Regions from separate parts of the Muribaculum sp. NM65_B17 genome, predicted to be linked through region 1. Evidence: riboswitches for the same ligand, from Rfam matches in the RefSeq annotation. Region 1 holds a riboswitch; the other holds the start of a gene.
The links. Region 1 has a riboswitch for cobalamin ahead of E5354_RS09295 (TonB-dependent receptor plug domain-containing protein). Riboswitches for the same ligand answer to the same signal wherever they lie in the genome.
Positions count from the first base shown of each region.

Region 2: linked by a shared signal. The riboswitch ahead of E5354_RS02540 (hypothetical protein) and the one ahead of E5354_RS09295 (TonB-dependent receptor plug domain-containing protein) in region 1 are both predicted to bind cobalamin.

Region 1 covers NZ_SRYY01000005.1:229,166-232,737, reverse strand. The annotation lists gene E5354_RS09295 (TonB-dependent receptor plug domain-containing protein) at 1-1,921, opposite strand, end outside; cobalamin riboswitch at 2,015-2,221, opposite strand; gene glmM (phosphoglucosamine mutase) at 2,311-3,572, opposite strand, start outside.
Region 2 covers NZ_SRYY01000001.1:578,409-581,980, reverse strand. The annotation lists gene E5354_RS14290 (plasmid mobilization protein) at 1-188, opposite strand, end outside; gene E5354_RS02550 (hypothetical protein) at 376-783, opposite strand; gene E5354_RS02545 (hypothetical protein) at 1,036-1,347, opposite strand; cobalamin riboswitch at 1,470-1,675, shown strand; gene E5354_RS02540 (hypothetical protein) at 1,883-2,089, shown strand; gene E5354_RS02535 (SLC13 family permease) at 2,112-3,572, shown strand, end outside.

The DNA.
Region 1 (3,572 bases):
ACTTTATGACATCATATTGCTTGTCGGTGAGATTTATTATTTCGCCCTGCAGGTCAAGTCTGTACCCGCGGAACAGGAATTCATGCGACAATGTGAGGGTGTGCTCGGCATATCCGTCAATCTTATTCACGGGAATGTTCTGCGACAGGCAGTAACGCTTGCCCACCCCCACTATCGAATAGCCCACATCAACCCAGGGCATGTCGATTACAGCCGACACATTCCCGCTGTGCCTGGGAGTGTAAGGCAACTGATGCTTGTAGCTCTTTGAGTCGGGATCGGTGAGGTCGACAGCCTTCTGAAACGTGTAGGCACCCGAAAGCGTCAGCTGCACCTTGCGGCTTAACGAGAATGCCGAGGCAAGCGTGATGTCGACTCCCGTCACATGCACCTTGCCGTAGTTGGCCATCGTCCATGCATAGGTTGTGGGGAAAGCGACAATCTTGTCGGTTACGTTATTGAAATATCCGTCGACGGTAAACGAGAGGTAATCCATGAACGATGCCGGCAGAATGCTCCATGTCACACCTATATTATATTCATCGGCCTTCTCGGGACGCAGCTTGCGATTGCCGAGGCGATAGTAGTAGAGGTCGTTGAACGTGGGAGTGCGGAACGTGCTCTTGTACATTGCCCTGAAATAGAGCTGCTCGTCACGCCAAGGCTGCACGCTCACCGACACTCCGGGCGAGAGCCGGCTCAGGTCGTCGGGCTTTTTGCCCGCCTTAACCCTTTCGTTGATATAGGTTCCGAGCAACACTCCGTTGACGGTGAGCCCATTGAGGCGGTAACGCACATTGAGCGCAGTCAGTGAGGTGTAACGCGTAGGGAACGGACATTCGGGCATAGTGCTGTGGAGAGTGTTTACGGCAGCATCCTGCGCCAATGCAATCTGAAGGGGCTGCACGGGACGATACACGGCCGAAGCCGTCACGTAGTACTCGTTCTGGCGATGTGTGGCCGAATATACTCCGTCGGAATACTGCGGTCCGAGATCACGGTCACGATTCCATCCGTAATTATACTTGGCCTGAGCCTGAAAGTTCCACTTGTCGGAAAACTCCTTTCGGTATTTCACCTGAACGAATGCGTTCTTGTCCCACAACGTTTCATCGGAAACGGGATTATACAATGTCACGGGGCCGGGCAGTCCTCGCTTGGAGTAATAGTAGTAACCCTTTACCTGCAAGTTGCTGCTGTCGGCAAATGTGTGATACAGATTGCCTTCGCCGTGCCATGATGTTATCGCCGAATTGTTGCGTCGCTCCTCGGTGACATACTTTCCGTTGACAAGCCTGAAGGGATAGTTGCCATCGGCTCTCATGTAATCGCCTTCGAGCGAAGTGACGGTGTTTTCGCCCAACTTCTGCCACCAACGCACTGCGGGAGTTATGTAGCCGAACGAGCCGCCCTTTATCTTCACTTGAAATGCCGACTTGTCGTCGCCGTCGAATACGGGCCGCTGGGTAACGATGCTCAGCACTCCCGCCGATGCATAGAGCTTTGCGGGCTGTAGCAGATCCTCGTTCTGCCCGATGGCAAGCGACAGCATCGACACATTGTCGAGCGAAAAACGCCCTATGTCAATCTGTCCCGCCTGACAATTGCTTACAGGCGCTCCGTCGTAACTCACTCCTGTGTGGGCCGCACCCATGTTACGCACCGACACCGTCTTCAATCCTCCCACGCCGCCATAGTCACGCACATTGGCACCGGCAAAGCGTCGCACTGCGTCGGCCATGTTCTGGATACCCAGCCGGGTAAGCTCCGTTCCTGAGAGAGTCTGCACAGGAGCCGCCGTAGAAACCTTTATGGGAGAGCGTCGGGCCTCTATGACTACATCGTCAATGCGCTGCATCGTTATGGAGTCATCGGGCACCGAAGCAACGGCAGCCTCCGCACTCAACGAATGCAGAACCATCCACACAAACAACGGCATGAAACACCGTGACTTCTTTAAGGTCAATTGCATTAAAAAGATAAATATGTGTTCTCTCGTCCTCGAAAGAGAATCATTACACAATGTGCAATTGGCAGGTCTTCGGACTTATTCCTGTCATCGGACGCCTTCCCAAAGCCGACATAAGAGCTTCAGTGGCCTAAGATACCGATGCATTGCCGGAAATTACCGCAGCGGGACTGTCCGGGATTCTCACCCGTGTTCCCTTTTTATCGCCGCACGCAGATAACGCGACAGCGAACCAATGCGAGCGCAAATTTATAACTTTTCCGCTAACTGTGCAAAAAAATCAAGGGTGCTGAACTGATTCAACGCCCTTGATTTCAAATAACTCATGGATTTACAGCCCCTTATGCAAGCGAAGCTATAACCGATTTTATATCCTGAGCAAGAGCATCGGCCTTCTCCATGGTCGACGCCTCGGAATAGATGCGTATTATGGGTTCGGTATTGGACTTACGCAGATGAACCCAGCAGTCGGGAAAGTCAATCTTCACACCGTCGATGTCGGTTATCGTTTCGGAAGCGTAACGCTTCTTTACAGCCTCGAGTATTGCGTCGACATCAATGTCGGGGGTAAGCTGTATTTTATTCTTTGCTATGGCATATTCGGGATAGGTAGCCTTGAGCTCCGACACCTTCTTGCCGCTCTTGGCCAGCAGTGTGAGGAACAGAGCCACACCCACCAGTGCGTCACGGCCATAGTGGGATGCGGGATATATGACACCGCCGTTACCTTCACCGCCTATCACGGCTCCGGTTTCCTTCATCTTTGTCACTACATTGACCTCGCCCACAGCAGCGGCCGAATATTCACAGCCGTGTCGACGGGTGACATCACGCAATGCGCGTGACGAGCTGAGATTGGAAACAGTAGAGCCGGGAGTGTGGCTGAGTACATAGTCGGCCACGGCCACAAGAGTGTACTCCTCGACAAACATCTCACCGTTTTCCATCACGATTGCAAGACGGTCGACATCAGGATCGACAACGAAGCCCACATCGGCCTTACCGTCATGCATGAGGTCGGCAATCTGAGTGAGGTTTTCAGGGATGGGCTCGGGAGTGTGGGCAAACTTTCCTGTAGCCTCGCAATTCAGCTCAATGATGTTCTTCACACCGAGGGCGCGAAGCAACTGCGGGATAACGATGCCGCCCACCGAGTTGACAGCGTCGACAGCCACGGTGAAGTCGGCCTTGGCGATAGCGTCGACATCAACGAGGTCAAGCGCAAGCACCGAGTCGATGTGACGGCGATTGTAGGTTTCATTGCTGTATACATGACCGAGAGCGTCTACTTCAGCAAACGAATAGTCGTCGGCCTCGGCAATTGCAAGCACCTCCTTGCCCTGAGCGTCATTCAGGAACTCACCGTTCTCATTCAACAATTTGAGAGCGTTCCACTGCTTGGGATTGTGCGAAGCGGTTATGATGATACCTCCGCAGGCCTTCTCCATGACTACGGCAAGCTCGGTGGTAGGGGTTGAAGCAAGTCCGATGTTGACAACATCGAAGCCCATGCCGGTAAGAGTTGCCGTCACGAGGTCGCTGACCATAGGGCCTGAAAGGCGTGCGTCACGGCCAACCACTATAGTGCGTGACTTGCGAGTAG
Region 2 (3,572 bases), on a different contig from region 1:
TCCTCGGCTGTAAGTGCCGATGGCGGCTCATATCCAAGTGCCCTGTGCCGCATGTAGTCGCTCGGTGTCAAATTGTATCTGGCGGCTATTTCGCGTATCTTCCGACGCTCTGCGGCTGTCATCTTCGTGGTGACGGTGCATGAGCGCACAGCCTCCGGCGGCAGAGTCTTTCTCTTTGTTTTGCCCATATAAGTGGTATTCTGTGATTTGTAAAACTGATTGTCTGGGTGCAAGCCTGCGAGCGGCCATGACCGTGACCGCAGGGAGCGGCGAGGCGTTTTGGGGCAACAGAGCGGAGCGAGGGTAACACCAAATCAGAAACTAAGGTCTCCCTGCATGTAATCACGGTGGTTCATGGCACATCCGGCGTGGCTCTCAATCTGCGAAGAATCCGTTGGCTATAACCTCTCCGTCCGGGTTTTCCCAGCCTGATATGCAGGTGAATGAAAGGGCCGACCCGATACGGGAGTTGAATATTCTGACCAGCCCTGCGGCCTCCATCCTCGCGAGAATATTGTGCGTCTTCTTCCGTCCGAGATTCCATTTGTCGGCGAGGCTGATTTCCGAGAACTGCGCTTGTCCCGGCTGGAGGTTGAGCGGTCTGCGGTATCCGGCATCATATCCGGGTGTGGTTCTCATGTCTTTCAGCAGACCGCCGAAGATTGCCATGTTCCGGATTTCGTTGCCGTCGTTATCGGTGGTTGTTTCCGACAGCCATTCGACGGCTTCAGCTGGCAGCCGGAAGCTGACGGATGAAAAGGGATAGGTGTTTTTATGTTCCATGTTCCTGATTGTCATACGATGTTTTTATTATGTGGTCATTCCCGGATTTGACTGCCGTTGTCGGGATTATAATCGGGAGGCCAAAAAGATTCCTTGTCCTTGTTCCCCCATGATATAATCACAGCTTGCAATAATTTTCAAATCTTCCCGGCACCCATGCCCTTTATCCTGTCGTATTGTATTGCCGAAGTCATCTGTCATTGTTATAAAACACAATGAAGGGCAGGGAAAGAATGTCGGATATGATATTGTCTATTTCCCTGTCGGAGCGTTTACTGTCGTCTGTCCTGTATTGGAATTACTGTCGTGATGCTCTCTTTTCGGAAGATTGCTGATAACGGTCTCGATAGCTTTTGAATCTGAAGAGATTGTAAGCAGCGCGGTGGTGATGTCGATTATCTCATCCTTGCCGACATAGCGCGACACGGATTTCATAAGCTCCAGTGCCCGCGTCTGTCGATGTGCCCGTACACTGTCGGTTCCGGTGCACTCCTTGTCGCATCCGAAGTTGAGATAGCGGTTGACATTGGTGTGGTCATGCTGAGGCATTGTCTCCATTGTCATTTTTCCTGAGGCTATTCCCAGCATGACACGAAGTGCATCGGCTTCGTATGGGGTACACTCCTGAAGATTGGAATCTTTCGAATAAAATTAAGGAAAAATTTCATTAATTCGGATTTGTTTATTAATTTTGCAGTCGCATTGGTTCGCCGGGGGTTCACAGCCTTGGCGATTAAAAGGGAATCAGGTGAAAGACCTGAACAGACCCGCTACTGTAAGTTCCATTGAACCTGCCGGACACGACATCAGTGTCACTGACCGCCAAGGCGGTCGGGAAGACCGTCCGGAAGGGGAACAAGTCAGGAGACCTGCCATGCGAGTTAACATTTTCAATAATCTCGTGGATTAGATTTTGAGATGAAGAGATTTGGCTACAGCATGACACCTATAAGAGCAGTGTCAGATGACATGGGTTTTACGGATTCAGACTGCTCCATTGGCCGCGACGTGAAGTCGGGGCCGATTTATTGTGCATTGTCATTCAGGTTTGCCAAAACGTCCTTATCAGATCTTTTCCACCTTAACAGCTCATTGCGTTATGAAATGTCCGAGGTGCGAAAAGGAATTTCAATTTGAATTTCCTGATGTTCAGAATTGGCTGAAAAACTCCAGACTCGACAACAAGCAGTTGTCGTACATCCTGTTCAATTACGGCGGTCCGATTTGTGAGGACTGTGAGATTGACCTTGTGAGCGGTTTCTATCTCACAGGTGTACATCCGCGTTACATGAAGCATCGTAAATAACCTTTCAGACCTATCGAATATCATGTTTACAATGTTTCACGGCTTCCATTTGGTGGAGGAATACCATCAATGGAAAAGAGAGCATCGCAACAACCGCAATCCAATAGGCATAAAAGCTCTCAAACTCTTGCTCGCAATCACAATTCCATTGTTTCTCTGGGTTGCCCCGTCGTCTGTTTATGGTCTTCCCGGATTAACCACTGTCGAGCATCGCGTGCTGGCAATTTTTGTATTCGCCGCACTCATGTGGTTGTTCGATGCAGTACCGGCTTGGACGACATCTCTTGTGGTGGTTGTCCTGCTTCTTTTCTGCGCATCCAACAGTGCGCTATGGTTTTTCCAGACCGGTGCCGACGGCGAAAAATTCAGCAATCTTGTCAGCAACACTGATCTGCTGCATTGCTTCGCCGACCCGACAATCATGCTTTTCATCGGAGGCTTCATAATAGCGATAGCCGCCACTAAGTCTGGGCTGGACGTAAAATTGGCAAAAGTCATGCTGATGCCTTTCGGAACCAAATCTGAAAACGTGCTGCTCGGCTTCATTCTTGTCACCGCCGTTTTCTCCATGTTTATCAGCAACACGGCCACGGCTGCGATGATGCTGACATTTCTCGCACCTGTGCTGAGCGCATTGCCTCCTGATGGCAAAGGCAAGATAGGACTTGCGCTTGCCATTCCTGTCGGAGCCAATATCGGCGGCATGGGCACTCCGATAGGAACACCGCCCAATGCCATCGCCCTGAAGTTTCTCAACGACCCCGACGGCATGGATATGGGCATCGGTTTCGGACAGTGGATGATGGTGATGGTGCCGCTCACAATGGTGCTTCTCTTTATAGCATGGTTTGTACTCAAACACCTTTTCCCCTTCAAACAGAAAGAAATACATCTGAAAATAGAATCGGATCACGAATCGGACTGGAAGGATATTCTTGTGTATGTCACATTCGGAATCACCATTCTGCTTTGGCTAACAGACTCCGTGACCGGCGTGAACGCCAATGTAGTGGCTATGCTTCCGGTTGCCGTCCTCTGTATGGCCGGTGTGATAACCAAACGCGACCTCGAACAGCTTTCGTGGAGCATACTATGGATGATCGCCGGAGCTTTCGCCCTCGGAGTGGCCATGAAGGAGTCGGGTCTTGCAGCCCATCTGATAGAGGCTGTGCCGTTTGCTTCATGGTCTCCGCTGGCTGTCATCATCGGCTCCGGATTGCTCTGCTATCTTATGGCCAACTTTATCAGCCATACAGCAACAGCCGCGCTTTTCATTCCCATTCTTGCGATTGCTGGTAGCACTATGACCGAACAGCTCGCCGCATTCGGCGGGGTGTCAACACTTCTGATCGGTGTCGCCATATGTTCGTCCGTGGCAATGGTACTCCCGATTTCCACTCCGCCCAACGCACTGGCAGACGCCACCGGATTCATAAAGCAGAAATATATGGTAAAGACCGGACTGATTATGGGCGTTGTCGGG